Regions from separate parts of the Cryobacterium sp. MP_3.1 genome, predicted to be linked through region 2. Evidence: predicted binding sites of a transcription regulator. Region 2 holds the regulator's gene; the other holds the start of a gene.

Region 1 (4,418 bases), on a different contig from region 2:
CCATGCTGCGGGTCACCCAGTGGGGATTCCAGCGTCGCTTCACGAAGATCCGCTCCGGCCGGGCGCAGGCCACGGTCCGTTAGATGGTGACCGTGCGGCGGGGAGCGCCTGAGGTGGACGCGATTGTGGTCGGATCCGGCCCCAACGGGCTCGCTGCCGCGGTCACGCTGGCCAGGGCCGGCCTCTCGGTGCGGGTCTACGAGAGGTCCGCGACCGTCGGCGGCGGCGCCGCGACCGCGGAGCTGACCCTGCCGGGTTTCCACCACGATGTCTGTTCCGCCGTGCACCCGCTCGCGCTGGCCTCCGAGTTCTTCAAGCGGTTCGGGCTCGCGGACCGGATCGAACTGGTCGTCCCCGAGGTCTCCTACGGGCATCCGTTGCCGGGCGGCACCGCCGGGCTGGCCTATCGCAGCCTGGAACGCACCGCCGCCGAGCTGGGCCGGGACGGCGCGGCCTGGAACCGGTTGTTCGCTCCCCTGGTGGCACACTCCGAGCGGGTGGCGGAGTTCACCGGTGCGCAGCTCCTGCGGCTGCCGAGGCATCCGGCCACCGCGCTGCGCTTCGGTCTGCGGGCTCTCGAGCAGGGCAGCCCGCTCTGGGATCTGCGCTTCGCGGGCGAGACGGCGCCGGCCCTGCTCACCGGCGTCAGCGCGCACACGATCAGGGCGCTGCCGAGCATCGCCACCGCCGGCGCAGGCCTCACCCTCGCCACCTACGCGCACGCGGGCGGCTGGCCGATCCCCGTCGGCGGCAGTGGCGCGATCGTGACCGCGATGGTCGACGACCTACTCGCCCACGGCGGCGAGATCGTCACGTCGACCGAGGTGCGGCGGCTGAGCGACCTGCCGCCGGCCCGCGTGGTCATGCTCGACCTGACGCCCCGGGCGCTGCTTCGCCTCGCCGAGGGCGAACTGCCCGCCGCATACGCTCGGCGGCTGCGCGCCTTCAAATACGGCAACGGCGTCGCCAAGGTCGACTTCGCACTGTCCGACCCGGTGCCGTGGCAGGCCGCCGGTTTGCGGGCGGCGGGCACCGTGCACGTGGGCGGCACCCGGGCGCAGATCCGGCGAGCCGAGAACACCGTCGCGCGCGGCCGGCACGCCGAGGAACCCTACGTTCTCGTGTCCCAGCCCAGTGGCCTCGACCCCAGCCGCGCCCCGGCCGGTCAGCACACCCTCTGGGCGTACACCCATGTTCCGCGCGGCTCCACCATCGACCAGACCGAGGCGATCGTGCGCCAGATCGAGCGTTTTGCTCCAGGCTTCCGCGACACCATCCTGGCCAGCGCCGCTCGCAGCGCATCCAGCGTGGAAGCGCACAATCCCAATTACATCGGCGGCGACATCTCCGCCGGCGAGGTGAGCATGACCCAACTCGTGCGCCGACCGGTTCTCTCCCCGGACCCCTGGCGCACTCCCCTGGACGGCGTCTACCTCTGCTCGTCGTCCACACCGCCGGGCCCCGGCGTGCACGGCCTGGCCGGCTGGCACGCCGCCCTCAGCGCTCTTCGTCACGACCTCGGAGTACGTACCGCCCCCGATCTCTCCCCGACCAACCAGGAATAGGTGACACCGTGGCCGTTAACCATCGCACCATGAACTGCCCGCCCGAAAGCGTCTTCGCCGTGCTGGCGGACGGCTGGTTATACCCGAGCTGGGTCGTCGGGGCCTCCCGGATGCGGGACGTCGACCCGGCGTGGCCGATCGCAGGAAGCGTCATCTACCACTCTGTCGGCGTCTGGCCCGCCCTGATCGACGACACCACGTCGGTTCTGGAGTGGGATCCACCCAGGCACGCGCTGTTCAAGGCCCGCGGCTGGCCGCTCGGTGAGGCCCACGTGGCGTTGGATGTGAAGGCTCGCGGCGACGGATGCGTCGTACGCATTACAGAGGACGCCACCGCCGGTCCCGCCCGGTTCGCCCCCTCCTTCCTGCGTGAACCGGCCATCAAGATCCGAAACGAAGAGACGTTGCGCCGGCTCGCCTTCCTCGCCGAGGGCGGCGCCGGGTTCAACTAGCCCCGCCGCCGTCGGGCGCGTCGCCGAAGCCGAGTCCGTCAGCAGTTCTCGGAACGCGCCCGTCTCGTCGGTCGAGCCCGCCGAGACCCCGTGAGTCAACCTTTTTCACTGCAGAAATGTATTCGATTCCCGTCTACATTTTGTTGACATTTCCTCGCATAAAGTTACGATTCGTGAGAGAATGGGAGTATGGACGACGAGCTGGATAGTGGCTCCACCGCACCGACGGGATCCTCTCCCACCGGTCCGAACTTGCACGACTGGAACACCGGCCTGTCCGGTCCAGATCCCCTCTCGGTCGCGGATGTCGACAGTCTGAGCGGCACCTCCGACACGCAGGCCCACACTGCGGCCGCCCCTGCGGTCGGCCCCGCCACGGGCTCGAGCCGAGCCGGCCGGGCCGATCGGGTTCGGTCGAAGCCGCGGCCCGAGTGGCGGGATCCGGCCGAGCTGCCGGGGGTGCAGCGCGCGCATACCGGTGCGTTCGGTCAGAAGCTCCAGGCCCTGGATGATGCGGCGCGCACGGTGATGGCGGTGATGGACTCCATTGACGTGAACGCGTTGAGTGACCCGGAGGTGGTGGCGTTGACGCAGATGGTCGAGCGGACCGGCCGGCCGGTGGATGCCGCCCGGGTGGCCACGGCGACCGTGGTCGGTTACCGGTCCCGCACTGGGCTGGGCGCGGAGTCGCTGGCCTGGCGGTTGGGGGCGTCGCACCAGAATGATCTGCTGATCGGGCTGACCGGCACCTCGGTGCCGGAGATGAAACGACGCGTGGCCCTGGGTGAGAAGGTCGCCCCGCGGATGTGGGGCGGCACGGTCCTGGAGCCCGAGTTCCCATTCGTGGCCGCAGCGCTGACCGCCGGCGAGATCGGCATCGACGCGGCCGAGAACATCGTGAAGGGCCTGGCCGACTACAAAGTGCACGGCCGCTTCGACGCCGACCAGTCGCTGGTGGACGGAGGTGAGGCCGAGCTGGTCGAATCCGCGACCGGGTCGGTATTCGGCCGCACCCCCGGCCCCGGCTGCACGGGACCGATCGCTCGTCTGGGCGACTCGGCCGGGTTCACTTTCCCGGCCGACCGGATCCGTGAGATGGCACTGACCTGGCAGGCGGTGTTGAATCCCGACGGCGCCGCGCCGAACGATGCGGTTTTCGAGGCGAAGTCCACTTTCTCGTTCGGCAAACTCAGCCAAGGCCTGCATCCGTTGCGCGGTGGGGTGACGCCGGAGCTCAAGGGCATCATGCAGACCCTATTCAACACGTTCCTGTCCGCGCGAAGCGCCCCCGCGTTCCCGTCCGCGGACGAACAGCAGCGCATCGAGGCCGGCGAACTGGTTCCCGGCGAGATCCTCGACGAACGCGACGGCGGCCAGAAACGCGCCGACATCCTCCGCGGCATCCTGGTCCAGGTCGCCCACGACCCCCGCACCCCGACCATGGGCGGGATGCCACCGACGGTGATGGTGCACGTGAGTGCCCATGACCTCGTCACCGGGGTCGGGGTCGGTTGGATCGACGGCGTCGAGGGTCCTGTCTCGATGAAAACGATCAACCAGATGATCGACAACGGCGGCTTCCGGCCGGTCTTCTTCGGCGGCACCGGCGCCGTCCTCGCCCTGGGCGACACAGTTCGCTGCTTCACGCCGCTGCAACGCAGGGCGATCACCGCCCGAGATGGTGGTTGCATCATCCCCGGCTGCACCTGCCCACCGCAATGGACCGAGGTGCACCATGTGACACCGTGGCAGCACGGCGGCCCGACCAACGTCTCGAACGGGGTGCTGCTGTGCTGGCGCCACCACCACGGCATCGACAACGCCGGCGGCTGGAAAATCCGAATGGTCCTGGGCATGCCCGAAGTCAAAGCCCCCCACTGGATCGACCCCACCGGAACCTGGCGAAAACCACCCCAACACCGCGCCCACGACCCCAAAACCCGACGACAAAACGAGTAGCCGCGGGCGCACCTCGACTCGTGGGCGCCGGGTCAGGTCAGGTCAAGCCAGGGCGAGGAAGAGCTTCTCCAGCTCGTCCACTGTGAGGGATTCGGCGTTATCGGGGTCCGCGATGCAATCCCGCATCGCCGAGGAGACGATCGTGAAGCCGGCCCGGTCGAGAGCGCTCGACACCGCGGCCAGCTGTGTGACGACATCCTTGCAGCTGCCACCGGCCTCGACGGCAGTGATGACCGCACTCAGCTGCCCCTGCGCGCGACGCAGCCGGTTGAGCACCTTCTTCTGGTTCACGGCACGCTGGTCGTCGGTCACGACCGTGGCCACTGGAGCCGACTCGGTCATGACCTGATCCCGTCCAGGGCCGTGGGCAGGCCGGCCTGCTGCCAGGCGTTCATGCCGCCGGTCACGTTGACGGCCTCGACTCCGTTGCGTTCGAGGAATG
Region 2 (4,418 bases):
AGCAGGCGCTCCCGGCCGGGCAGCAGGGTGAGCGCACTGTCGGTGCCGTCCGGCGCGAACTCGGCGTAGGCCTCGTCGACGACAACGATGCCGGGGGTCGCGTCGTAGACGGCCGCGATGGTCTCCAGCGACAACGGGGTGCCGGTCGGGTTGTTCGGTGAGCAGAGGAAGACGATGTCGGGCGAGGTCTCCTCCACCCAACGGGCGGCGGTCTCGGGCGAGAGTTCGTAGTCGGCGTCACGGCCGCCGGGGATCCAGCGGGTATCGGTGCCGGAGGCGAGGATCGAATACATCGAGTAGGTCGGCGCGAAGCCGAGCAGCGACCGGCCCGGTCCGCCGAAGGCCTGCAGAACCTGCTGCAGAACCTCGTTGGAACCGTTGGCGGCCCAGATGTTGTCGCGGGTGAGACCGTGGCCGAGGTAGCCGGCGAGGGCGTCGCGCAGCTGGCTGAATTCCCGGTCGGGGTATCGGTTGACGGTGAGAATGGCCTCGGCCAGGGCCTCCGCGATGTCGGCGGCGACCGCGGGCGGGATCGGGTGCGTGTTCTCGTTGACGTTCAACGCCACCGGCACGTGCAGCTGGGGTGCTCCGTAGGGGATTTGTCCGCGGAGGTTGGCACGCAGGGGCAGGTCGTTGAGGCTGGTCACCCGAACAAGCTTAGTTGCGCCCGCGGCCGAGCTCTCTTGTCCGAGGCGGGAGGGGCGATCGGCTCCGGGCTGATCGGCTCCGGGCTGAGCGGCTCAGTACTCGGCGGGAAGGGCGAGGCGCTGGCCGGGCTGCACGGCCTCGGAGGACAGCTGGTTGAGGTTGACGATGTCGATGATCACGTCGCGCGGGTCTTGTCCGGGGGCGACAGACTCGGCCAGCTGCCAGAGCGACTGGCCGGCCTCAATGGTGACGTAGTCGAACGCGGCCGCGCCGACACCCGCGCTGCCCTCTGCCGCGGCCATGCCGCCGTTGACGGCGATGCCGATGACGCCGAGTACCAGGGGCACTGCGGCGAGGGCCGTGAAAACGGCCCGCCCGCGGCGGGTCAGCCGCAGGTGTGTGGTGGGCGGGGTGGCCGGGCTGTGGTTGTCCGGTGCTGCAAATGCTGCGCTCATGTCAAACCTCCTGGTAACGCATCTGGCCCTCGGCCGGGAGGGCCAGATGCGAATCTATGTTCCGAATATATCTTCGAGTGTTCGAACAATCAACCCTGTTTCCGGATATTATGGAGACAGATTCCGCAACACACTCGAATGCATGTCTACGAACCGCTGCTCTGTGGCTACAGTTTCGATCGGGTAGCTGTACTCAAACAGACACCACCGACATTGCTGCCTGAGCCCGAGAAGTCTGAGCCCGACGAGCACCAGCCCGGCGAGCACGAGCCCCACCAGCACCAGCCCGAACCGACTAACCAGAGGAGCGTCAACGTGGCACAACAGAGCACACCTCGGGACAAGGGCGGCACGCGACGCCGCAAGAGCCTGAGCGACAAACAGCGCGCGGTGATGGACGTCATCCAGCGTTCGGTGCGCGACCGCGGTTACCCGCCGAGCATGCGCGAGATCGGCGACGCCGTTGGTCTGTCCTCGTTGTCGAGCGTGACCCACCAGCTGCACCAGCTCGAGCTGAGCGGGTACCTGCGTCGCGACCCGCACCGGCCGCGAGCACTCGAGGTGCTCATCGAGCTGCCTCAGTCCTCCGAGGAGGTCACGCCCGGCGCCGCCGACGACTATCAGTCCGGCATCCAGGTAGGTGATGCGGCGATGGTGCCGCTCGTCGGCCGCATCGCCGCCGGTATCCCGATCATGGCCGACCAGCAGATCGACGAGATCTTCCCGCTCCCCCGGCAACTGGTGGGCAAGGGCGAGCTGTTCATGCTCAAGGTCGTCGGTGATTCGATGATCGACGCCGCAATCTGTGATGGCGACTGGGTGGTCATCCGCCAGCAGAAGACCGCGGAGAACGGCGAGATCGTCGCCGCCATGCTCGACGGCGAAGCCACCGTGAAGGTGCTGCGACAGCGCGACGGCCACACCTGGCTGCTCCCCCGCAACACCAACTTCGAGCCGATCCTGGGCGACTTCGCCGAGGTCCTCGGCAAGGTCGTCGCGGTGTTGCGTTCGGTCTAGATCCGCACCGCTCCAGGCACGCAACAGGCCCGACCCCGCGAGGGGTCGGGCCTTCGTGTTGTGCCGGCGAAGTCAGAGCGAGCGAGGTCAGGCCAGCGTCGCCCGAACCGCGCGGGTGGCGTCGACGATGTTGCGCAGAGACTCCACGGTCTCCGCATAGCCGCGGGTCTTCAGTCCGCAGTCCGGGTTCACCCAGACCTGGCGAGCGGGGATCGATTGCAGGGCCCGCTCGAGAAGTTCGGTGATCTCGGCCACACCGGGCACCCGCGGCGAGTGGATGTCGTAGACGCCCGGGCCGATGCCGTGGTCGAAGCCACTGGTCTGCAGGTCGGCCACGACCTCCATCTTCGAGCGGGCGGCTTCGATACTGGTCACGTCGGCGTCCAGGTTGCGAATCGCGTCGATGACGACCCCGAACTCCGAGTAGCAGAGGTGGGTGTGGATCTGGGTCTGGTCGGCGACCCCCGCGGTGGCGAGCCTGAACGACCCGACCGACCAATCCAGGTAGTCGGCGTGGTCCTTCTTCTTCAGGGGCAGCAGTTCGCGCAGCGCGGGCTCGTCGACCTGCACCACCCGGATACCGGCCGCCTCGAGGTCACCGATCTCGTCGCGCAACGCGAGCGCCACCTGCCGGGCGGTCTCCCCCAGCGGCTGGTCGTCGCGCACGAACGACCAGGCCAGGATGGTGACCGGTCCGGTGAGCATCCCCTTGACCGGCTTCTCGGTGAGGGTCTGGGTGTAGCTGGACCACTCCACGGTGATGGGCGCGGGCCGGGATACGTCACCCCACAGGATCGACGGTCGGGTGCACCGGCTGCCGTAGGACTGCACCCAGCCGTTCTCGGTGACGGTGAAGCCATCGAGGTTCTCGGCGAAGTACTGCACCATGTCGTTGCGCTCGGGTTCACCGTGCACGAGAACGTCGAGGCCGAGGTCTTCCTGCAGCTGCACGACCCGGCCGATCTCGGCGCGCATGAGCTCCTGGTAGTCGGCGGATGCGAGTTCGCCCGAGACCAGGCGGGCGCGAGCGCGGCGGATATCACTCGTCTGCGGGAACGAGCCGATGGTCGTGGTCGGCAGCGGGGGCAGGTCGAGCACGGCATCCTGAGCGGCCAGGCGGGCCTCGTAGTCGCCGCGGCTGAAGTCGGCCGGGGTGAGGGTGTCGAGGCGGGCGCGTACGGCGCCGTCACGCACGCCGGGCGAGACCCGGCGCGCCTCCAGCGACGCGGTGGCCGCGTCGAGATCGGCCTGCACGGCAGCCTGCCCCTCGGAGAGGCCGCGGGCGAGGGTGGCGACCTGACCGATCTTCTGGTCGGCGAACGCCAGCCAGCCGGTGAGGTCGGCGCCGAGCTTGGTCTCGTCGGTGACGTCGTGCGGCAGGTGCAGCAGCGAGGTGGAGCTGGAGACCGCGACCCGGTCGCTCAGCGCGCCCAGCTGGGCCACCTTGTCGAATGCCGCCGCGAGGTCGCCCCGCCAGATGTTGTGACCGTCGATCACGCCGGCCACGAGGGTGGTGTCGGCCAGGCCGGGCACGTCGGCGGGCACGGTGCCGCGCACGAGGTCCAGGCCGATGGCCTCGACAGGGGTCTTGGCCAGAACGGGTAGGGCGTCGTCGAGGCTGCCGTAGGGCGCGGCCACGAACAGTCCGGGCCGACTGTCGAGGCCGCCGAGGGTGTCGTAGGCCCGGGCGAGGGCGGCGAGGGCACGGTCGCGCGGGATGTCGATGCTCTCGCTGACGAGGGCCGGTTCGTCCAGCTGTACCCACTCCGCACCCGCGGCGGCGAGGCGCTCGATGAGGGTGGCGTAGACCGGCAGCAGGTCGTCGAGGCGATCGAGCGGGTGAAAGCCGGCCGGGGCCGTTTCGCTCGGCTTGGCCAGGAGCAGGAAGGTGACCGGACCGACGATGACGGGTCGGGTGAGGAAGCCGGCGGCGACAGCCTCGTCGAACTCCCGCACGATGCGGTCGCTGGCGAGGTGGAAGTTCGTCTCCGGGCCGATTTCCGGCACCAGGTAGTGGTAATTGGAGTCGAACCACTTGGTCATTTCGAGCGGCAGGTTCTCGCCGGCGCCGCGGGCCAGGGTGAAATAGCCGGCGAGGTCGAGGTGTCCGTCGGCGTCGACGAGACCGGCGAAGCGGGTGGGGATGGCGCCGACGGTCACCGCCGCATCCAGCACCTGGTCATAGAAGGAGAAGCTCTCCGGAATCGAGGAGTCGCTGCGGCCGAGGCCGAGGCCCACGAGCCGCTCCCGGGTGGTGTTGCGCAGGCCTGCCGCGGTCGCTTCGAGTTGAGCGGCGTC

What was found. Region 2 encodes LexA, which represses DNA repair genes until DNA is damaged. Its sites were predicted from a motif close to TCGAACANNTGTTCGA; they were not measured.
Region 1: RCH12_RS02955 (HNH endonuclease signature motif containing protein) is a predicted target of LexA. The motif match lies at 2,128-2,143, and genes of this name have one in related genera.

Annotation. Positions count from the first base shown of each region.
Region 1 is NZ_JAXCHV010000002.1:301,931-306,348, reverse strand. It holds gene RCH12_RS02970 (polyprenol monophosphomannose synthase) at 1-83, shown strand, start outside; gene RCH12_RS02965 (phytoene desaturase family protein) at 84-1,565, shown strand; gene RCH12_RS02960 (SRPBCC family protein) at 1,595-2,017, shown strand; gene RCH12_RS02955 (HNH endonuclease signature motif containing protein) at 2,207-3,976, shown strand; gene RCH12_RS02950 (metal-sensitive transcriptional regulator) at 4,019-4,318, opposite strand; gene RCH12_RS02945 (rhodanese-like domain-containing protein) at 4,315-4,418, opposite strand, start outside.
Region 2 is NZ_JAXCHV010000005.1:32,009-36,426, forward strand. It holds gene RCH12_RS04915 (histidinol-phosphate transaminase) at 1-647, opposite strand, end outside; gene RCH12_RS04920 (LysM peptidoglycan-binding domain-containing protein) at 741-1,103, opposite strand; gene lexA (transcriptional repressor LexA) at 1,497-2,120, shown strand; gene metE (5-methyltetrahydropteroyltriglutamate--homocysteine S-methyltransferase) at 2,208-4,418, opposite strand, start outside.